DNA from 3 places in the Pseudochelatococcus sp. genome. Region 1 is predicted to be linked to each of the others. Evidence: predicted binding sites of a transcription regulator. Region 1 holds the regulator's gene; each other region holds the start of a gene.
What was found. Region 1 encodes PhoB, which activates phosphate uptake and scavenging genes when phosphate is short. Its sites were predicted from a motif close to TGTCATNNANCTGTCAT; they were not measured.

Region 1 (7,559 bases):
CGGTTTCGCCCGCCGCTTCCGCCGCCGCGAGGCGCTCGGCGTCGAACGTCGCGCAGGCGCGCAGCCTGTCGGGCGTGTCGAAATCGACCACGACCATGCCGACCGGCCCGTCGGAGCGCGTCTGCAACTGAAACTGCCCCTCGAACTTCAGCGCCGATCCGAGCAGCACCGCCAGCGCCGCGGCCTCTCCCACCACGCGCGACACCGCGGGCGGATAACCGTGGCGCGACAGGATGAGATCGATCGACGGCCCGAGCCGCACAGCGCGCCCGCGCACATCGAGCCCTTCGACGGCGAACGGCAGCACGCTGTCATCCGCGCCCTCGGCAGGCCCCGCGTGGAAGCCGTCCCGCACGCGCTCCTGTCCGCTCGCCACGCTCACCGCCCTCCGTCGGCGGCCGGCGCGGTGACGCCGAAGCACCAGGCCAGAACGCCCTTTTGCGCGTGCAGACGATTCTCGGCCTCATCGAACACGACCGACTGCGGCCCGTCCATCACCGCATCCGTCACTTCCTCGCCGCGATGGGCCGGCAGACAATGCATGAAGATCGCATCCTTGCCGGCGGCCGCCATCAGCCTCTCATTGACCTGATAGGGACGCAGCAGATTGTGGCGATAGCGCTCGTCGTCGTCGCCCATCGACACCCAGCAATCGGTGACGACGGCATCCGCCCCCTTCACCGCCTCGAACGGATCATCGGTCACGAGCACCTCGGCGCCCTGCCCCCCCGCCCATTTGACGAGATCCGCGCGCGGCGCAAGCCCGGGCGGCGTCGCCACCGCGATGCGGAAGTCGAGCCGCGCGGCGGCCTGAATCCACGATGTCAACACATTGTTGGAATCGCCGGTCCACGCCACCGTGCGCCCCTTGATGGGGCCGCGGTGCTCCTCGAAAGTCATCACATCCGCCATGATCTGGCAGGGATGCGACAGCTTGGTGAGGCCGTTGATCACCGGAACCGAGGCATATTCCGCCAGTTCGAGCATCGCGGCGTGATCGAGAATGCGGATCATGATCGCATCGACGAAACGCGACAGCACGCGCGCCGTATCGGGGATCGACTCCCCCCGGCCGAGCTGCATCTCGGCGCCGGTCAGCATGATCGGCTCGCCGCCGAGCTCCCGGAAACCGACATCGAAGGAGACGCGCGTGCGGGTGGAGGGCTTGTCGAAGATCATCGCCAGCACCTTGCCGGCCAGCGGGCGGCTGGCCTGCGGCCCGCCTTTCACGCGCCCCGCCTTGATGGCGGCGCCGAGATCGAGCACCGCGCGCACCTCTTCGCCCGAGAAATCGCCGAGATCGAGAAAATGCCGCACCTTCCGGCCTTCCGTGGCTCCGTTGCCGTTACTCATCCTGCCTGTCTTTCGTCTGCTTTTCCTGCGTCCGGTTCCGCCTGAAGAGTTTGCGCCCGAAACGTCTGCGCCACTTCGCCGAGCCCCGCGACGGCCTCTCCGATCTCCGCCTCGCCGATGATGAGCGGCGGCAGCAAGCGCACCACGTTATCCCCCGCCGCGATCACGACAAGCCGGCGCGCAAGCGCTGCCTTGACGAACTCCGTGTTCGGCACCTTGAGCTTGAGGCCGAGCATCAGCCCCTCGCCGCGCACATCCTCGAACACGTCGGGAAAGGCGTCCTTCAGTTCCGCGAGCCGCTGGCGGAAGAGGCCGGCCTTCTCCTGCACGCCCTCCAGGAAGCCGGGCGCGAGGATCTCGTCGAGCACGGCGTTGCCCACCGCCGCCGCCAGCGGATTGCCGCCGAAGGTGGTGCCGTGGGTGCCGAGCGTCATGCCCTTCGACGCCTCGCGCGTCGCGAGGCTCGCGCCCAGCGGGAAACCGCCGCCGATGCCCTTGGCGATGGCCACGATGTCCGGCGTGACGCCGGCCCATTCGTGGGCGAAAAGCTTGCCCGTGCGGCCGATACCGCATTGCACCTCGTCGAGGACCAGCAGCAGGCCGTTATCGTCGGCGATCTGGCGCAACCGGCGCAGGTCCTGCGGCGGCACGGCGCGAATGCCGCCCTCGCCCTGCACGGGCTCGATGAGAATGCCGGCGGTCTCGGGCCCGATCGCGGCGGCGAGCGCATCCCAATCGCCGAACGGCACCTGATCGAAACCCTCGACCTTCGGTCCGAAGCCCTCAAGGTATTTCTGCTGGCCGCCGGCCGCGATCGTGGCCAGCGTCCGCCCGTGAAAAGCGCCCTCGAAGGTGACGAGACGGAAGCGCTCGGGATGGCCGTTCGCGGCATGATACTTGCGCGCGGTCTTGATCGCGCATTCCAGCGCCTCCGCGCCGGAATTGGTGAAGAACACCGTATCGGCGAAGCTTGCGTCGACAAGCCGTTGCGCGAGGCGCTCCGCCTGCGGGTTCCGGAACAGGTTCGAGATGTGCCACAGCTTGCCGCCCTGCGCGCCGAGCGCAGCCAGCAATCCGGGGTGGTTATAGCCCAGCGCATTGACGCCGATGCCCGACCCCAGATCGAGATATCGCTGACCGTCGCGCGCCACGAGCCATACGCCCTCCCCGGTCTCGAAAACGACGTCGGCCCGCGCATAGGTTGGCAGAAGAGGCGATGTCAAGGCACCATACTCCAGAGAAGGCAGGCCGCGCGCGAAAGGCCGCCAGACGGCGCACGCGCCCCGGAAAACCCGCCGCCCGCGCCGGCCACCCGGCGACGGAAAACGGAAAAGCCGCCCCACAGGGCGGCAACTCCCTAGTATCTTATGATCGATGCCGCAGACATTCAAGTATAAACTCCGCCGCGCCCCGCCGTCGGCGCTCGCGGCGAAAAATTGCGAATTTCGCGCCATCGCCTTGATATCGCCCGCATTCACAGCATTCTTCGCGGCGTTCAAGGATTTGTTTACGATCTCTCCTGTGGGAAATTGCGCGCCAATCGACGCATGACTCTTGCCGGAGAGTCGCAGCATATTGTAGTTTCCCGCGTGAGAGCCACGGAATATCGTCCGGCTGCCTCTTCCAGCGTTTCCCATGAGGTGAACGTTGCGTCCGGCAATGAGTCGTTTGCCGGCGAAATGAGGGATTCCGTTTGGGCATCGAGGGATTCCCCGCGGGGCGTGGCGAGATGGAGCATGAATGATGAGCGATCCCGGCAACACCTGGACTGACGAGCGCGTCGAGCAACTGCGCAAGCTTTGGAGCGACGGGTTGAGCGCCAGCCAGATTGCGACGGAAATCGGCGGCGTCAGCCGCAATGCGGTGATCGGCAAGGTTCATCGTCTTGGCCTGTCGGGCCGCGCGAAGGCGCCGGCGGCGCAGACCGTCCGCGCGCCGCGCAAGCCGCCGCAGGCTGCCGAGCCGCTCGCGCCCGCCCCGCGCCAGGTTCCGCCGGCGGCCATCGTTCCTCCCGCCCCGGCGCCGCAGCCCATGGCGCCGACCTTCGGCAACGCCGCGCTCGCGGCCGCGCCGCTGGCCGTGGAACCGGATGAGGATCCCGTCCGCAGCCCGGCCGCCGATCTCGTGCCGGTCACGCGCGAGAATGTCGTTGTGCCGATTTCCGAGCGTGTCACCATCATGGATTTGCGCGAGTACATGTGCCGCTGGCCGGTGGGCGATCCCACGTCGCCGAATTTCCGCTTCTGCGGCGCGCGGGCGGTGATCGGCATGCCCTATTGCGCGCATCACGCCAGCATCGCCTACCAGCCCGTTCTCGATCGCCGCCGGGACCGCAAGCGCGCCTGAGCCGGGGCCGCCCCATCACGGCAAAAGAAGAAAGCCGCCGGACGATCCGGCGGCTTTTGCATGAGCCCGCACCGGGCAAAATCCTTCCGGCGGGACGGTCGCAAAGCGCTCTACTCGGCGCGCGCGAATGTCTCGTCGAAAGCATAGCCCGCGCCGCGCACGGTGCGGATCGGATCGGGGCTGCGGGCGCGGTTGATGGCCTTGCGCAACCGTCCGACATGCACATCCACCGTGCGCTCGTCGATATAGACATCGTGGCCCCATACGCCATCGAGCAATTGCTCGCGGGTGAAGACGCGGCCGGGGCTCTGCATCAGGAACTCGAGCAGCTTGAACTCGGTCGGCCCCAGGTGCAACTCGCGGCCGTTGCGGCGCACGCGCCGGGTTTCCCGGTCGAGCTCGATGTCGCCCGCCAGCAGCAGTGTCGCCACATGACCAGGCTTCGTGCGCCGCAGCAGCGCGCGCACGCGCGCCAGCAGTTCCGGCACGGAGAAAGGCTTGACGACGTAATCGTCGGCGCCCGTGGCGAGTCCCCTCACCCGTTCGCCCTCCTCGCCGCGCGCCGTCAGCATGATGATCGGCAGGCGTTCGGTGTCGCCGCGCGCACGCACGCGCCGGCACAGCTCGATGCCGGAGAGGCCCGGCAACATCCAGTCCAGCAGAACCAGGTCGGGAACCTGCTCCCGGAGCCGGATCTCCGCTTCGTCGCCGCGTCCGACACTGTCGACGAAGTAGCCTTCGGCTTCGAGGTTGTAACGAAGAAGCAGCGCCAGCGGCTCTTCGTCCTCCACGATGAGAATGCGTGGTCCTACCATGATATCCTCGTGGAACCGCCCGCAACCATTGCGAGACATCGAATCTTCACGTGCTCAGGCTACACTGTCCTCATCGGCAATTCGGCGGAGGTTGTCGCGCGGAGACGCCGCGCAACGCGAGCAACCCCTTCGGACCGTTCTCCGAAAGGATCATGTGCGCTTGCGGCATATGAGGATGACCGGTGCATCGCCCGAGCTGTCCATCTTTCCCTGTACGTTCCACCTGACCCCTCGGGACGGCGCATCCCGCGAGGCTGCGCAAGCAGAGCCCGCCTTGACGGCGCACGGCCCCGGAGCGCCGTGGGGTACTCCGGGACCTGCCGCCTTCAGAGCGTTGCGGTCGTGGCGAAGCTCGTGGTGTCGCCCTTGGGGCGCTCACCCGCAAGCGTCTCGCCCGTGGTCAGGAAGTAGATCGTCTCGGCGATGTTGGTCGTGTGGTCGCCGATGCGCTCGATGTTCTTGGCAAGGAACAACAGATGCGTGCAGAACGTGATGTTGCGCGTGTCTTCCATCATATAGGTGAGAAGCTCGCGGAACACCGAGTTGTAGAGCGCGTCGATACGGTCGTCGCCGTTCCAGACGTCGAGCGCCTTCTTTTCGTCGCGCTGGGCATAGGCGTCGAGAACGTCCTTGAGCTGCGCCTGCACGAGATCGCTCATGTGCTGGACGCCGACGACGATCTTGGCCGGCTGCAACTCGCTGCTGATGGCCAGGACGCGCTTCGCCGTGTTCTTCGCCAGATCGCCGATACGCTCGACATCTCCGGCCACGCGGATGGCCGAGACGATATCCCGCAGATCGACCGCGACCGGCTGGCGGCGGGCGATGGTGGACACCGCAAGATCCTCGATCTCGCGTTGCAGGTTGTCGAGACGCACGTCGGCATCGATGACCTGTTGGGCGAGGGCGACGTCGCGGCGCACCAGCGCGCGCGTGGAATCATCCAGTTGCTTCTCGGCAATGCCCCCCATCTCGGCGATCTTGCTGCGCAAGAGTTCGAGATCGGCGTCGAAGGAAGTTACAATATGTTCGGCCATCACCAAATATCCCTGTCTGAAGGCGGCACGGGCGATGCGGCGCACCGCCCGGTCCATACGCCCGATCAGCCGAAGCGGCCCGTGATGTAGTCCTGCGTGCGCTTGTCCTGCGGCGCGGTGAAGATCTTCGTCGTTTCCGCGAATTCCACCAGCTCGCCCAGATACATGAACGCCGTGAACTGCGACACGCGCGCCGCCTGCTGCATGTTATGCGTCACGATGGCGATCGTGTAGTCTTCCTTCAGCTCGTCGATCAGCTCCTCGACTTTGGACGTCGAGATCGGATCGAGCGCCGAGCACGGCTCGTCGAACAGGATGACCTCGGGCTTCACGGCAACGGTGCGGGCGATGCACAGGCGCTGCTGCTGGCCGCCCGAAAGGCTCTGGCCGGAAGCGTTGAGCTTGTCCTTGACCTCGTCCCAGATGGCGGCGCGGCGCAGGGAGGATTCGACGCGCTCGTCCATTTCCGCCTTGCTCAGGCTTTCGTAGAGGCGGACGCCGAAGGCGATGTTGTCGTAGATCGACATCGGAAACGGCGTCGGCTTCTGGAACACCATGCCGACCTTGGCGCGCAGGGCGTTCAGGTCCTGGTTGGGAACGAGCACGTTCTGCCCGTCCACCAGCACCTCGCCCTCGGCCCGCTGGCCGGGGTAAAGATCGTACATGCGGTTCAGGACGCGCAGCAGCGTCGACTTGCCGCAACCCGAGGGGCCGATGAAGGCGGTGACGATCCGGTCGTACAGCGGCAGATTGATGCCCTTCAGCGCCAGCGTGCTGCCGTAGTAGAACTTCAGATTGCGAACCGAAACCTTTTCGGTGAGGGGGCCGGCGGGGATCGCCGGCGGCACCGGTTGCGTGGCGCTCTGGGTGGTCATTTCTTCTTCCTCGTGGAGAGAGCGCGAGCCGAAATGCTCATCGCAAGAACCGTAAAGGTGATAAGCAGGGCGCCCGTCCATGCAAGCTGCTGCATGTTCTCGTCAGGCGTCTTGGTGAAGTTGTAGATCACGACCGGCAGGCTGGCGATCGGCTGCGTCATGTCCCAGCTCAGGAAGTTGTTGCTGAGCGCGGTGAACAGCAGCGGCGCGGTTTCGCCGCTCACCCGCGCCACCGCCAGCAGGACGCCGGTGACGATGCCCGCGAGCGCCGCCTTGTAGGCGACCTGACGGATCACGATCGAGCGCGGCAGCCCCAGCGCGGTCGCGGCCTCGCGCAACTGGCCGGGCACGAGCAGCAGCATGTCCTCGGTCGTGCGCACCACGACGGGGATCACGATCACGGCCAGCGCCGCAGCGCCCGCCCAGCCCGAGAAGCCCCCGAACGGCGCCACCAGAACCTCGTAGATGAACAGGCCGATGACGATCGACGGCGCGGAAAGCAGGATGTCGTTGATGAAGCGCACGACGTTCGTCAGCTTGTCGTAGCGGCCGTATTCCGCCATGTATGTGCCGGCGAGCACGCCGAGCGGCGTGCCGATGAGCACGGCGACGAAGGTCATCATGATGGAGCCGATGATGGCGTTCAACAGGCCGCCGCCGACGGAGCCCATGCTCGGCGTGATTTCCGTGAACACGGCGGCGGACAGGCCGGAGAAGCCTTCCCACACCAGCACGCCCAGGATCAGCAGCAGCCACAGGATGCCGAACAGCGCGGCGGACGTGCAAAGGCCCATGGTGATGCTGTTTTTGCGCTTGCGCGCGGCATAAGTGACCATGATCAGGCCCCCTGCTTGTTGAGGCGCGCCAGCATGAGGCGGGCGGCGGCCAGCACGATGAAGCTGATGATGAACAGGATGAGACCGAGCGCCACGAGCGACGAGCGATAAAGCCCTTCCGACGCCTCGGCATATTCGAGCGCGATGGTCGCGGAAATGGTCGTGCCGGGCTGAAGGATCGACGCCGAGATCTGCTTGGCGTTACCGATCACGAAGGTGACGGCCATCGTCTCGCCCAGCGCGCGCCCCAGCGCCAGCATGATGCCGCCGACGAGACCGGCGCGCGTGTGCGGGATG
Region 2 (7,559 bases), on a different contig from region 1:
CCAGGGTTTCGGCATCGGCGACGAAATTGCCCTCGCCGTGCGCGATGGCCACGTCGATGGCCTGCCCCTGCGCGTACCGGCGCGTGAAGGCGGTGTCGTTGCGCTCCACGCGCAGGAACTGGCGGCGGCAGATGAAGCCGAGCCCCGCGTTGCGCATCAGCACGCCGGGCAGCAGGCCGGATTCGCACAGGATCTGGAAACCGTTGCAGATGCCGAGCACCAGCCCGCCCGCGCCCGCGTGGGCGCGCACGGCGTCCATCACCGGCGCGCGCGCGGCGATGGCGCCGCAGCGCAGGTAATCGCCATAGGAGAAGCCGCCCGGCAGCACGGCGAGATCGGTGCCGGCCGGCAGGGCGCTGTCGGCGTGCCAGACGCGGACGACATCCGCGCCGGCCTGCGCCAGCGCTTGCGCCACGTCGCCGTCGCGGTTGGAACCGGGAAAGATGATGACGGCGGCCTTCATGTCAGGCGTCCACGAATGCGATGCTGTAGTTCTCGATCACGGTATTGGCGAGCAGCTTCTCGCATGCCTCGCCGAGCAGCGCCCTCGCCCGCTCCGGATCCGCCTCCGCGAGCGCGATGTCGAACACCTTGCCCTGCCGGACGCCGGCGATGCCCGCGATCCCGAGCGAGGCCAGCGCGCCCTCGATCGCCTTGCCCTGCGGATCGAGAACGCCGTTCCTGAGCGTCACCGTCACGCGCGCCTTCAGGGCGTGTTCGGGGGCGGTCTGTTCTGCGGCGGTCATGAATGCTTTGCTCCCTCTCGGACGTGCGGGCCGAACGCGCCCCTATCGCCCCTGCCGATACGACACTTGATGCGGACGGGGGCTCCGGGCCCCCGCTCCAGGCTGCGCGGGATCGCCGCCGTTATAGCGTTTCCAGGCGAAGCAGATACCGCTTTGAGCGAAGAAAACGCGCTAAATCAATAAGACAGAGAATGTCGGCGTTTCAATGAAATGCCGACATTCTCCAGAGCAGTTCGCGTTCAGGTCGATCGATTTGAACGCAAGTTGCGGTAAGATACGGAATTCAGAGCGGCATGACGATTCCGTTTGAATGCACGCCGCTCTATTCCACGAGGCGCGGCGTCTCGCTGCGGGCGGGGTTCTCGCTCTCACCGAGAATGCCGAGCCGGCGCGCCACTTCCGAATAAGCCTCGACCAGCCCGCCCATGTCGCGGCGGAAACGGTCCTTGTCGAGCTTGTCGGCGGATTTCACGTCCCACAGCCGGCAGGAATCGGGCGAGATCTCGTCGGCGACGACGATGCGCATCATGTCGCCTTCCCACAGGCGGCCGGTTTCCATCTTGAAATCCACGAGACGGATGCCGATGCCGAGGAAAAGGCCGGTGAGGAAGTCGTTGACGCGGATGGCAAGCGCCATGATGTCGTCGATTTCCTGGGGCGTCGCCCAGCCGAAGGCCGTAATGTGCTCTTCCGAGACCATCGGGTCGTTCAGCGCGTCGTTCTTGTAATAGAACTCGATGATCGAGCGGGGCAACTGGGTGCCCTCCTCGATGCCGAGGCGCGTCGACAGCGAGCCCGCGGCGACGTTGCGCACCACGACTTCCAGCGGGATGATCTCCACCTCGCGGATCAACTGCTCGCGCATGTTCAGACGCCTGATGAAGTGCGTCGGCACGCCGATGTCGTTGAGCTTCGTGAAGATGTACTCGGAAATGCGGTTGTTCAGCACTCCCTTGCCATCGATCACCTCATGCTTCTTGGCATTGAAGGCGGTCGCGTCGTCCTTGAAGTGCTGAATGAGGGTTCCCGGCTCCGGCCCTTCATAGAGGACCTTTGCCTTACCCTCGTAAATACGACGGCGGCGATTCATCGGCGTATACCGTATCTTGAGGAAATCCATAGGGTGCCGTGGCTCCGAACTAGACGATCCGCGGCTCGAACAGGCGGAAAAGATCGATCGGACGCTTCCGATGCCGGACAAGCGGCTTCCCGCCCGTTTGCAACGTAGCCGATCACGCGCCAAAGCACAATGGCGGCCGGCGAGCCTGCGGTCCTCGCCCGTCCGCGCCCTGACGCATCCGGCATGATCATTATAACTTATCGTGGTTAACGGCAAGGCCCGGAAATCCCGGCCCCGAAATCCCGGCCCCGAAATCCCCCGCCGGGGCGTCCGTCACATACCCGTCAGGACAAGGCGACGCGCTTCCTGCAACCGAAATTACACTGGCCTTCAACGGCACGGCACATTATATCGATTGCATCCGCTGGGATGCATCTACGGGGAGCACGACCGATGACCACGTTTAATGATCGTCAGAAGGCAGAAGAGGCCAAGTTCGCCATCGACGAGGAACTCCGCTTCAAGGCCGTCGCCCGCCGCAACAAGCTGCTCGGCCTCTGGGCGGCGGAGAAGCTCGGCAAGGCCGGCGCGCAGGCCGACGAATACGCCCGCACCGTCGTGCTGTCCGACTTCGAGGAACCCGGCGACGAGGACGTGTTCCGCAAGATTCGCGCCGATTTCGATGCGGCCGGCATCGAGCAGTCCGATCACCAGATTCGCCGCGAGATGGAGGCGCTGCTGGTGCGCGCCCATGCCGAGGTCCGCGGCGGCGCGTAATCGTCCGGCGGATTTTCTCCCCTCCCGGCCCGCCGGGAGGGACATGCGGCGTCAACCGTTCAGCGCGGCGCAGGCTCGGGAAACGGCAGCCCGAAGGACGACGCCAGAAACAGGCCGCCGTGGCGCAGGCCGCCACCGTCGATGCCGTGGCCGATGCGCGGCGAAAGATGCCACTCGACGCCCGTTCCATCCTTGGCGAGCTGCTCCATGGAGAAGAACAGCCCCTCCACGGGGATCACCTCGTCGGCTTCACCGTGAACGAGAAGAATCGGCGGCGTCGCGGCCGGGCGCGGAGCGGAATCCCGCCCGCCGGCCGGCGGCACCACCAGAATGCCCGAGTAACCGACGATCGCGGCCGGCGTCGTGCGGCGGCGCAATCCGACATGCAGCGCCATCATCGTGCCCTGGCTGAAGCCGACCAGCGCCAGCCGGTCGCCTGAAAGTCCCTGCCGCTCGAGTTCCGCGTCGAGAAACGCCTCAAGCCCCGGCGCGGCATGGTTGACGCCGCGCCAACGCTCGTCCGGGTCGCGGAACGTCAGCGCGAACCATTGCCTGCCGAACCCGGAGGCGGGGCATGGTTCCGGCGCATGGGGAGCGACGAAGGCGGCGTCAGGCAACCACTGCTGCCATTCCCGGCCGATGCCGATCAGATCGTCGCCGTTGGCGCCGTATCCGTGCAGGAAAACGACGAGTTGCCGCGCCCTGCCCGACCGCGCGGCAAGGCGCGGCCCGTCGATGATTGCCATTGAAGTTCCCCCGATTGTGCCGGCCGCTTGCGGACGGCGGCGGCGCGCCCGTCAGGCAATGATGTCGGGCGTCAGCCGGTCCTCAACGTAGGCGATGCGATCCTTCAGCGCCAGCTTGCGTCGCTTCAGGCGCTGCACCTGAAGTTGCACCGCAGCCCCCTCGCCCTCCAGCGCCACGATGCGCGCATCGAGTTCCCGGTGCTCGATGCGCAGCCGCTCGAGTTCGCCGGCCAACATCGCGCGTTCCTCAGTATCCAGATCGAATGCCATCGCCGCCCCGGCACCCCAACATCAGACCGAAAAGCATGCCCGCCTCCCGGAGCCATCCGATGCGATAACGAACGGGCACAACGGCCGCCCGATCGTGCTCCCGATCCGCCGCGCTGTCCCCGGATTGCCTTTTCACGCCGCACCTTATGCGAGGAAACCTCGCGACCGCAAGCCTTCTTTGGCAAGGCTCCATCCCGCCGGCGGCGATACAGCGATCACGCTATAGCCGGATCCGGGCAAGATCCGGGCCAACACCGCCGCGTCGCTTTATTTTCGCGCCGGCTACGAATCGCGTTTGACGTTCCGCAGTTTTATGCCAGACTGGTGACATCGGTAATCGATGTGGAGGTTATTCGATGTCTCTTGAAGGTCATCTCGTCGAGTTGGAACGCCGTCATCAGGCTATAGAACGTGAGATCAAGACGTATCTCGCCCGCCCTTCCTCCAATAGCGAACAAATCATCGAACTCAAACGCCGAAAACTCCAGCTCAAGGATGAAATCGAGCGCCTTCATTCCCAAAAGGCCAGGCGGAAGCTTAACTGAACAGGAGTGAATTTTCTGAATCGGGATCGATATTGAAAACAGCCCTGTACCCGCCGCTTCCGGCGGCGCGGTTCAGGGCGGGCTCCGCCGTTGCGGCCCGAATGTTGCGTTTTTCCTGCGGCAGTCGACCAAAGTTGTAATAGTTTGCGACTTGCGCGATATTTTTCATCCTCCTACCCTCCGCTGACAGCGTCCCGGCCGGCGACTGGACTTGGCTGTTCGGTGGACTTGCCATTCGGCTTGACCGCCGGCCGCATCGGAAACGCAAGCAGGGAGGAAAGCCGTGAGCACTCAGAATACCACATCGCCATCCGACGCCGCCGGCGTGCATGCGGGCGAGGTTGCGAACAGCGCTTATTCCGAAGTCTACGCGCGCTGGCAGGCCGACCCGGAAGCGTTCTGGGGCGAGGCTGCCGGGGCCGTGAGCTGGGTGCGGGCGCCCTCGCGCATCTTCGATCCCGGCGAAGGCGTCTACGGCCGCTGGTTTCCCGATGCGACGCTGAACGCAAGCTATAACGCCGTCGACCGCCATGTCGAGGCGGGGCGCGGATCGCAACCCGCCATCATCTACGACAGCCCGGTCGCGGACGCGAAACGGGTGATATCCTACAGCGGCCTGCAAAGCGAGGTGCAGACGCTCGCGGCGGTCCTCACGGATCTCGGCGTCAGGCAGGGCGACCGTGTGGTCATCTACATGCCGATGATTCCCGAGGCGGTGATCGGCATGCTGGCCGTGGCGCGGCTTGGCGCCATTCACTCGGTGGTGTTCGGCGGCTTCGCCGCGCCCGAGCTCGCGCAGCGTATCGACGACACCGAACCCAAGGCCATCCTCACCGCCTCGTGCGGTCTCGAGCCGTCGCGCGTGGTCGCCTACAAGCCGTTGCTCGACGAGGCCCTTCGGCTTGCCGGCGTCAACCCCGCCTGCCTCGTGTTCCAGCGTCCCCAGGTGCGGGCCGAGCTGGTGGAAGGGCGCGATCACGACTGGGCGGCGCGCGTGGAAGAGGCCCGCGCGGCCGGCCGCTCCATGGCGCCCGTGCCCGTCAAGGCGACCGATCCGCTTTACATCCTCTATACCTCCGGCACCACCGGCAAGCCCAAGGGCGTCGTGCGCGACACCGGCGGCTATCTCGTGGCGCTGTCGTGGACGATGAAGAATCTCTACGGTATCAAGCCGGGCGAGGTGTTCTGGACGGCGTCGGACATCGGCTGGGTGGTCGGCCACAGCTATATCGTCTACGGCCCGCTGATCAACGGCAGCACCACGCTCATCTATGAGGGCAAGCCCGTCGGCACGCCGGATGCCGGCGCCTTCTGGCGCGTGATCGGCGAATACGGCGTTTCGGCGCTGTTCACCGCGCCCACCGCCTTGCGGGCCATCCGCAAGGAGGACCCTGCCAGCACGCTGCTGCCGCCCTACGACATATCGACGCTGCGCACGCTGTTTCTGGCCGGCGAGCGCGCCGATCCCGACACCGTGAACTGGGCGCGCGACACGCTGAAGATTCCGGTGATCGATCACTGGTGGCAGACGGAAACCGGCTGGGCGATCACGGGCAACCCGGTCGGCGTCGGCCTGTTGCCGGTCAAGGCCGGATCGTCGACCGTGCCGATGCCCGGCTATGACGTGCGCATCGTCGACGAGAGCAACAAGGACGTGCCGGCCGAGACGATGGGCTCCATCGTCATCCGCCTGCCCTTGCCGCCCGGCTGCCTGCCCACCCTGTGGCGCAACGACGAGCGTTTTCGCGAGGGTTATCTGAGCGAGTTCCCCGGCGCATACAAGACTTCGGACGCCGGCTTCAAGGACAAGGACGGCTACATCTTCATCATGGGCCGCACGGACGACATCATCAACGTCGCCGGGCACCGCCTGTCCACGGGCGGCATGGAGGAAGTGCTGTCGAACCATCCGGCGGTGGCGGAATGCGCGGTCATCGGCATCGCCGATGCGCTCAAGGGCGAGGTGCCGTGCGGCTTCGTGGTGCTCAAGAGCGGCGTCACGGACAATCCCGCCGACATCGAGAAGGACCTGATCGCGCGCGTGCGCGAACAGATCGGCCCGGTGGCGGCGTTCCGCCTCGCGATCACCGTCGGGCGGCTGCCGAAAACCCGCTCCGGCAAGATCCTGCGCGGCACCATGAAGAAGATCGCCGATGGCGAAACGTGGTCGCTTCCGGCGACGATCGAGGACCCGCAGTCGCTCGAGGAAATCGCCGAGGCGCTGAAAAGCCGCGGTCTCTAGGGCATCGTGCAGAAAAGTGGATACCACTTTTCGTCGACAAAGATGCGTTAAATCAAAAAGTTGGAGCGTCAGTTCTGATTCTGTCAGAACTGACGCTCCAGAGCAGTTTGCGTTCAAATCGATCCATCGAATTGAACGCAAGTTGCGGTAAAATATGGAACTTAGAGCGGGATGGCGATTCAACCTGATCGCATCCCGCTCTTAAGAGCAGTTTGCATTCAATTCGATGGATCGACCTGAACGCAAACTGCTTTAAGTGTTTAGTCCCTGCATTTTGTGGCTCGGGTTCAGAATGAATCTCTCCGGCTCGATTGTCCATCGCTTGCAGATGAATTCGTAAGGGGTGAGGCCTTTGAGGGTCTTGAGCCTTCGGGCGAAATTACAGGCATCGATGAAGTCGGTGAGGTGCCTTCGCAGTTGATCGTGATCGTCATAGTGGAAGCGCTTGACGGTGGCGTCCTTGATGGTTCGGTTCATCCGTTCCACTTGGCCGTTCGTCCAGGGATGATTGATCTTGGTGAGCCTGTGTTCGATGCCGTTCTCGTCGCAGACGCGATCGAAGATGTGGTGGAAGGCGTATTTGTGACGGGCATGGTTGGTGAACTGGATACCGTTATCGGTGAGCACCGTGTGGATGGTGTAAGGAACCGCTGCGATGAGGTTGCGCAGGAACTGAGCCGCGACCATCTTGCTCGCCTCCTGGTGGAGTTCGGCGTAGGCGAACTTTGAAGTGCGGTCGATGGCCACGAACAGGCGCAGCTTACCTTCAGCTGTCTGGACCTCAGCAATGTCGATGTGAAAATAGCCGATCGGATAGCTTTTGAACTTCTTCTTCGCCGGTTTGTCGCCTTCGATCTCTGGAAGCCGGCTGATTCCATGCCGTTGCAGGCAGCGATGCAGGGAAGACCGTGTCAAGTGCGGGATCGTCGCCTGAAGCGCGTAGAGGCAGTCATCGAGCGGCAGCAGGGTATGACGCCGGAAGGCGACAATGATCGCCTCCTCCTCGGGTGACAGCACGGTGGAATGCGGCTCCTTCGGCCCTGTCGGCAGATCGGCCGTCGAGCTCCGCTTCTTCCACTTCGCTACAGTCTTCTGGTTGATCCCGTAGCGCTTGGCCAGAGCCCTCAGGCTCTCTTGACTATTCTGTATTGCTCGACGGACCGCCTCTGTCGT
Region 3 (7,559 bases), on a different contig from region 1:
CTCCCGCTGGATTCGCTCGACCGGATGTCCCTTCGCGACAAGCTCCGGACGATCGGCAGTTTGTAAGGCACCGCGGCTTCTTGTCTTGCGTGACGATGCAGGCTCGCGCCTCGCGCGTCGTAGCGAATCATGCCGCGAGATTCACCGCTCCCTCCCGTCGCCTCAACCGAACCGCCCGGTGATATACTGCTGGGTCCGCTCGTGGCGCGGATTGGTGAAAAATTCCTTGGTCGCGTTGAACTCGGTCATTTCGCCCAGGTGCATGTAGGCCGTGTAGCTCGATATGCGTGCAGCCTGCTGCATGTTGTGGGTGACGATGACGATCGTGTAGTGCTGCTGGAGCTCGTCGATCAGTTCCTCTATACGCGCGGTCGCGATAGGGTCGAGCGCGGACGTGGGCTCATCGAAAAGAATGATTTCCGGATTGGGCGCGAGCGTCCGGGCGATGCAAAGGCGCTGCTGCTGCCCACCCGAAAGGCCGTAGGCGGAATCGTGCAGACGGTCCTTGACCTCGTTCCAGAGCGCCGCGCCCCTGAGTGCCTCTTCCACCCGCTCGTCAAGCACGGATTTGCGATTGATGCCTCTAACCCGAAGCCCCGCCGCCACGTTTTCGTAGATCGATTTCGGAAAGGGATTGGGTTTTTGGAATACCATGCCGATGCGAAGCCGGATCAGTATCGCGTCGGTTTGCGGCCCGACCACGTTCCTTCCCTCCGGCAAGAGCGTAATCTCGCCATCATAGCGGTTTCCCGGATACAGATCGTGCATGCGATTGAACGAGCGCAGCAAGGTGCTCTTGCCGCATCCGGAAGGACCGATGAGCGCTGTAACCTCCCGGTCGGCGATCGGCAGGTTGACCGATTTCAGAGCGAGGAAGTCGCCATACCAGAAGGACAAGTTGCGAACTTCGGCCCGGAGTTTTTCCGGGCGGACTAGGATACCGCCGATGCCGCCAGATTCGGTCTCCCCGGCAATCGGCTTCTGAAAGGTGGGAGCGGGCGTTTCGACCATATGTTCAAGTCCTGTCCTTGGTTCAGAGGCCAATCCGGCGACGCAGCCTGAAGCGGATCCAGATCGCAATGGCATTCATGCCAAGAGTCATGATGAGGAGTACGACACCCGTGGCGGCGGCGTTGACGTGGAAGGCAGCCTGCGGGCGCGAGATCCAGTTGAACATCTGGATCGGCATCACGGTGAAGGGCGCGTGCAACCAGTCAAAGTTGACGAAGGGAAAATCTGGCTGAACCGGCGCCGGCGGCAGAAAGGCAATGAAGGTCAGCGCGCCGATGGTGATGATCGGCGCCGTTTCGCCGATCGCACGCGACAGGCCGACTATCGCTCCGGTCAGGATACCGGGCCGGGCTGCCGGCAGGATGTAGTGCCACATGGTCTGCCACTTGTCCGCCCCGATCCCGTAAGCCCCTTCCCGAATCATTTGCGGAATGCTGCGGACGGCTTCGCGCGTTGCGACGATGACGATCGGCAGGATGAGAAGGGCAAGCACCATGCCGGCAACCATGACCGACCGGCCAAGCCCGGCCAGGTAGACGAAGAAGCCGAGCGCCAGCAGACCGTAAATGATCGAAGGAACGCCGGCGAGGTTGGTGACGTTGATCTCGATGATGTCGGTCAACCAGTTTTTCGGCGCATATTCCTCGAGGTAGAGACCGGCGGCGATACCGAGCGGGATGGCGAGCATGGCAGTGACGAACATGACGAGGCATGTGCCGACCCATGCGGAAAGGATGCCGGATCGTTCGGGGCGCCGGGAAGGAAAATCGGTCAGGAAAGCCATGTCTATTCTGGAAAAGCCATCCACGAATAGATCGGCGATCAACGCCAGCAGGAACGCCATGGCCACGAAGAGAATGAAAAGACCGAGGCCGGCGAAGATGGCATCCCTTCGGCGTGCCCTGCCTACCAGAACGATTTCGTCCTGCTCGGATGAGGCCGTGGTGGCCCGTGTGAGAATTTCGGAGGTCATCAGTACGCTTCCCGGAAGCGTCGGCGCAGGAAGAAACCGACGATATTGAAGAAGAGCGTCAGCAGGAACAACGCAAGGCCGGCGGCAAAGATGGTCTGGTACGCCAGTGAACCGTGCGGCAGATCGCCGAGGCTCATCTGCACGATGTAGGATGTGATGGTCGCCGCCCCCTCACGTGGATCAGCAGTCAGGTTCGGGTTCTGCCCGGCCGCAATGGCAAGCACCATGGTCTCCCCTACCGCGCGGGACATGCCGAGCAGATATGCCGCGGTGATGCCGGAGAACGCGCCCGGGATGATCACCTTGAAGGTGGTCTGAAGGCGCGTCATGCCGAGCGCGAATGCGCCCTCGCGCAGCGACGCGGGAACGGCACGCATTGCATCCTCGCTGATCGAGACGATGTAGGGCAGGATCATGATGCCGAGCACGATCCCCGGAACCAGCAGGTTGAACCCGGTCAAGCCCGGAATGAAGGTCTGAAACAGCGGCGTCAGGAACAGCAGGGCGAAATATCCATAGACGACCGTCGGTATGGCGCCGAACAGTTCGAGCATCGGCTTAACGGTTTCGCGCACGGCGGCCGGAGCATATTCGCTGAGATAGACAGCGAGAACGGTTCCGAACGGGATCGCGATGGCGATCGCTATACCCGCAGCCCAAAGCGTCGCGGTCAGCAGCGGCAGGATGCCATAGCGGGGTTGCGCGAAAACGGGGGTCCACTGAGTATCAGTGAGGAATGTCCATAGCGATACTTCGGTAAAAAAGCCCCACGACTCGCTGACGAGGACATAAACGATCGCGGCAGTCACGAACACGGAAAGCGCCGCCGACAGAAAGAGCACGGCGCGCATGCCGAGATCGATCAACCGGCGTCGGCGAAGGAAGGCCTCGGAAGGCCGGAAGGCGTCAGCCGACGAACTCATTGGCGCATCTCCGGTAGTGATGATGGCCGAGGCGCTTGACCTCAGCCATCGGGGCTGGTCATCGCGTCAGTTGGCTGCGTCCTGAACCAGATCGGTCACAGTCACGCCGATCTTGGAGCCGCCCTCGAAATGGGAGCCTGTCTTGCGGCTCTCGAACTTCATGAGAGCGAGGGTCGCAGCCTCGGCGGGCAGCGCCACGTAGCCAACCTCGCTGACGAGTTCCTTCTGATTATCGGCATCGAACAGGAACGCCACGAACTCACGAACATGTTCCTTCGCGTCCGCCGCCTGCTTGGACACGTAATAGAAGAGCGGGCGGGTCAGCGGCTGATAGGTGCCGTCGGTGGCTGTCGCGATCGAGGGTTCCACGCAGGAGCCGTCCGCCTGCCTGATCGCGACGGCCTTCACCTTGCCGGCGTTCTCGGTGAGGTATGCCAGACCGAGGAAGCCGAGGGCATTCTTGTCGCCGATCACCCCCTGGATGGTGATGTTGTCGTCTTCCGTCGCCGTGTAGTCGCCGCGGCTGGAGTGTTCCTTACCGTTGATAGCCAGCGTGTAATAGTCGTATGTGCCGGAATCAGTGCCGGCGCCGAACAGGGCCAGACGACCGCTCGGGAAGCCTTCGCGGACCAGATTCCAGTTCTGGACCTTGCCCTGTGCCTCCGGTTCCCAGATTTTCTTCAACTCGGCAACGGAAAGGCAGGTAGCCCAATCGTTGCCCGGATTAATGATGGTTGCCAGAGCATCGACGGCCACCGGCAGCTCGATAAATTCGATGCCGCTTTCCTTGCAAAGCGCGATTTCCTCGGAGCGGATCGGACGCGATGCGCCGGTGATGTCGGTTTCGCCGCGACAGAATTTCTTGAACCCGCCGCCTGTGCCGGACGAGCCGACGGTAGCTAGGATCTTGCCTGACTGCTTGTTCTGAAACTCCTCCGCCATGGCTTCGGAGATCGGGAAAACCGTGCTCGATCCATCGATCAGGACGGTCGGCGCCTGCTGGGCGAAGGAAGGCGTAAGCAGGCAGCCAAGCATGAACGCGGCCGTTGCCGCCTTGATGAGCGACTTCGACGCGGGAGCGATGGGGTGGGTTCTGCTGGTCATGGCGACTCTCTTATGAACATGGGAAGGGGCGGCACCGACAGCGCCTATGCTTCACATAGTAATCACAGATGACAATTGTGTGTCAAATAAGTAATATCATAGTATCTGGATGTATTGATATATATTGAATGGCAATTATCTATGTGAAATACACATATAATCTGGCAGTTACATTTTTATTACCCGCATCCGACAGGGCTGGTTTGGTGAGGCGTTGCGTTTTCGATCGCGCCCCCGAGCGCCATCCGATGACGTTTCGTCGGATGGCGCAGCCACTTTCCCGATCGCGGGAAACCCGCGATCGCCCCTCTGCAATCGCCCTCCGTCAGTGCAACCCCGCAAGGATCGCCTGCGCACGGTTCACGACGGGCGCGGGCAACGGGATGTAGCCGAGTCCTTCGGCGAAAGTCTGGCCCTCTACCAGTCCCCAGCCGACGAACCGCTTCAGTCCATCGGCGACCTGCGGATCCTTGTTGGCCTTGCGCAACAAGGTCCAGCTATAGGAAACGATGGGATAGACCGTATCGCCCACGGGGTCGGGTATGATCTGACGTCCATCCTCCGGCATGCCATCAAGCGCAGAGGCAAGCGCTGCCGAGCCTGAAGCGCCGTCCGCACGAACGTACTGCCCGGCCCTGTTCTCGATCAGCGCAGACCGCAGGTTCAACTGTGCGGCGAAGGAATACTCGACATATCCGATGGAGTATTCCGCGATCGCGATCCGGCCTGCGACACCTTCATTGCCTGAAACGATCATCGCGTTGTTCGGCCAGGCGACGGTGGTGCCGACCTCCTTCCAGGCGTCGCTCACCGCAGCGAGATGGGTGGTGAAAGAGAAGGTCGTGCCGCTCGCGTCTCGCCGGGCAACGACAGCGATATTGCGCTTCGGAATGTCGACGCCCGGATTGGCGGCACGAATCAGCGGATCGTCCCACGTCTTGATCCTGCCGCTCATGATGCCGACGAGGGCTTGGCGGCTTAGCCGCAGATCCCCCGAGAAGCCCGGGATGTTATAGGCCAGAACGACCATCCCCGCGGTGGTCGGCACATGCAACACGTTCTCCGGCACGTTCGCGATTTCTGCATCGGTCATCGGGCGCTCGGTCGAGCCGAAAGCAACGCTCCCCTGCGTGAAGCGCCGAATGCCCTCACCACTGCCAACGCTCTTGTAGGTGACGGTGATGTCCGGGTTGGCCCGGTTGAACTCGGCCATCCACTCTTTGTAGAGATTGGAATGGAATGATGATCCGGCTCCATTGAGTTCAACGGCTCTCGCCTGTCCGGCAAGACAGAAGGCCGCTGCAAGCGTTGCCGCATAAAGCGCGTTCTTCGGGCTAAAGCTCTCCATGAACCATTCTCCAAAGCAGGATCGGGCAACGGTGACAGGCGTGCGCCTTGTTTGAACGAGATGGAAAAGTTTATTTCCGCTGATCATGATAACCTCTTGCTCTGTTGCAGAACACGAACTGACGCATTCTAATAATAAATATTTATTATATACACAATACATAATATTATAATAATATAAATATCGTTTTACTTGGATATATAGAAGAATTTCATCCATTATGGCGGTCTGATATGGTCGCTTGGGAGTTATAAACTGGACTATAGTCTTGACGTCCCGCACTTTCATGGGAGATGGAGCGAAGTCGACCAAGCGCGGCGATCCTGTTTGTCAGCGCAAGACGATCCAGAGTCTCAAGCGGAAAGCTCGTGAAAATAGAAATGCGCTGGGCAAGCATCTGATAGACTTCACACCGCGCCAACGCCCGCTCGGCGGTGTTGCCTTGAGCGAGCGTCGGGTCAGGGATACTCCAATGGGTGGTGATGGGATCTCCGGGCCAACTCGGACAAATCTCGCCCATTGTACGATCGCAAACCGTGAAAACGAAATCGAGTGCAGGTGCGGTGGACGTTGCAAAACTTGCCCAACTCTTTGTCCGAAGCGGCGTCGTGTCGTGTCCAAGCGAACCGAGGAGCAAGCGTGTGTCCGGATCGATTGCGGCCGCAGGATGGCTACCGGCGGAGAATACCTCGAACCGATCGTCCATGTCGCGGAGGATCGCTTCGGCCATAATGGAACGGCAGGCGTTCTCTCGGCAGAGGAAGAGGGTGCGGAACGGCTGGGACGGCATGGAAGTGGCTCCTCCTGTTGTTCGTTGCCCTCATTTCTACAACCATCGAAATGTCACATGCAACGATATTTCGAGAAATATCGATATTTTTCTTGCGCCGTTCATCAACTTCCGTTATTCGCGATAGATAGATATTTGCTCGATGCCCACCGAACGGATTGCACGATGACCGAAATCACGACGGACCAGTCACTTGCCATGCTGGCGGCGCTCGCCCAGGAAACCCGGCTCGAGGCGTTCCGGCTGCTGGTCGCCGAAGGACCGGATGGTTTACCGGCTGGCGACGTCGCGCGGATTGTCGGCGTTCCGTCCAACACCATGTCGACGCACCTCGCCATCCTCGAGCGCGCGGGACTGATCGCATCGCAGCGCTCCGGCCGCTCGATCGTCTACAGCGCCCGGCTCGATGCCATGAAGGCGCTGGTCCTCTATCTCGTGCAGGATTGCTGCAAGGGACAGCCCGGTCTTTGTGGCGAAGTGGCAGCCATGCTCGATCCAGCGTCGTCGTGTGCGCGACCGGAAACGCAGCACTGACATCCGGACCGGACAGCGGGGCCGAAGAACGCCCCCGATCGCGCCGTTCGGGCCCATATTTCGAAGAAGCTCGAAATATGACTTGACTCGATGAACGAGCGGAGGTTACCGCTATTTCCATGAGCATCGAAACAGCGGCAAAACAGCTTGAGGCCCTCGGGAACGTCACGCGCCTGCGCGTCTACCGGACGCTGGTGCGCGCGGGCGACGACGGTCTTCCCGTCGGCAGCCTGCAGGAGCGGATCGGGATTGCCGCGTCGACATTGTCCCACCACCTGCACCGCCTGATCTCGACGGGGCTCGTCACCCAGGAAAGGCAGGCAACGACGCTGATCTGCCGCGCGAACTATCCGGCCATGCACGGCCTCGTCGGCTTTCTGGTCGACGAATGCTGCATCGACGCCCGCTGCGCTCCACGAGAAAAGGCCGCCGCGCTCGCCTGAGGCGTTTTTTCTTCGCCAACTATTTCCATAATCCCGGAAGGATAAAATATGTCTGCGCCTTTTCCTTCTGCATTGCCGATCGCGGTTGTCGGCGCCGGTCCCATCGGGCTTGCGGCGGCCGCTCATCTCGTCGGCCGGGGAATGCCGGTGAAGGTCTACGAGGCCGGTTCAATCGTCGGCGAGAATATCCGCGACTGGGGGCATGTCCGCCTGTTCACGCCGTGGCGATATTGCGTCGATGCGGAGGCGGTGCGGCTCCTCGCGCGGCACGGCTGGCAGATGCCGGATGGGGAAATGGTGCCGACGGGTCATGAACTCGTCTCCCGCTATCTCGAACCGCTGGCGGCCACGCCGGCGCTGTCGGCTATCATCGAGACACGCACCCGCGTCACCGCGATCGCCCGCCATGGCATCGACAAGGTCGTCAGCCGCG

Region 2: the regulator PhoB is predicted to act here: its motif matches at 3,913-3,929, upstream of ACOYJQ_RS04630 (YdcH family protein).
Region 3: the regulator PhoB is predicted to act here: its motif matches at 4,080-4,096, upstream of ACOYJQ_RS02795 (PstS family phosphate ABC transporter substrate-binding protein).

Annotation. Positions count from the first base shown of each region.
Region 1 is NZ_JBMNUS010000007.1:72,219-79,777, forward strand. Features, by position in the region: gene ACOYJQ_RS11715 (Hsp33 family molecular chaperone) at 1-376, opposite strand, end outside; gene argF (ornithine carbamoyltransferase) at 379-1,353, opposite strand; gene ACOYJQ_RS11725 (aspartate aminotransferase family protein) at 1,350-2,576, opposite strand; gene ACOYJQ_RS11730 (GcrA family cell cycle regulator) at 3,097-3,699, shown strand; gene phoB (phosphate regulon transcriptional regulator PhoB) at 3,810-4,514, opposite strand; gene phoU (phosphate signaling complex protein PhoU) at 4,841-5,551, opposite strand; gene pstB (phosphate ABC transporter ATP-binding protein PstB) at 5,617-6,426, opposite strand; gene pstA (phosphate ABC transporter permease PstA) at 6,423-7,262, opposite strand; gene pstC (phosphate ABC transporter permease subunit PstC) at 7,265-7,559, opposite strand, start outside.
Region 2 is NZ_JBMNUS010000002.1:232,689-240,247, reverse strand. Features, by position in the region: gene purQ (phosphoribosylformylglycinamidine synthase subunit PurQ) at 1-463, opposite strand, end outside; gene purS (phosphoribosylformylglycinamidine synthase subunit PurS) at 465-710, opposite strand; gene purC (phosphoribosylaminoimidazolesuccinocarboxamide synthase) at 1,069-1,866, opposite strand; gene ACOYJQ_RS04645 (DUF1476 domain-containing protein) at 2,260-2,583, shown strand; gene ACOYJQ_RS04640 (alpha/beta hydrolase) at 2,643-3,329, opposite strand; gene ACOYJQ_RS04635 (YdcH family protein) at 3,381-3,599, opposite strand; gene ACOYJQ_RS04630 (YdcH family protein) at 3,956-4,144, shown strand; gene ACOYJQ_RS04625 (hypothetical protein) at 4,137-4,313, opposite strand; gene ACOYJQ_RS04620 (propionyl-CoA synthetase) at 4,470-6,386, shown strand; gene ACOYJQ_RS04615 (IS481 family transposase) at 6,639-7,559, opposite strand, start outside.
Region 3 is NZ_JBMNUS010000001.1:630,399-637,957, reverse strand. Features, by position in the region: gene ACOYJQ_RS02815 (metalloregulator ArsR/SmtB family transcription factor) at 1-66, shown strand, start outside; gene pstB (phosphate ABC transporter ATP-binding protein PstB) at 163-1,011, opposite strand; gene pstA (phosphate ABC transporter permease PstA) at 1,034-1,984, opposite strand; gene pstC (phosphate ABC transporter permease subunit PstC) at 1,984-2,907, opposite strand; gene ACOYJQ_RS02795 (PstS family phosphate ABC transporter substrate-binding protein) at 2,974-4,011, opposite strand; gene pstS (phosphate ABC transporter substrate-binding protein PstS) at 4,337-5,446, opposite strand; gene ACOYJQ_RS02785 (arsenate reductase ArsC) at 5,571-6,149, opposite strand; gene ACOYJQ_RS02780 (ArsR/SmtB family transcription factor) at 6,315-6,683, shown strand; gene ACOYJQ_RS02775 (ArsR/SmtB family transcription factor) at 6,803-7,126, shown strand; gene ACOYJQ_RS02770 (NAD(P)-binding domain-containing protein) at 7,175-7,559, shown strand, end outside.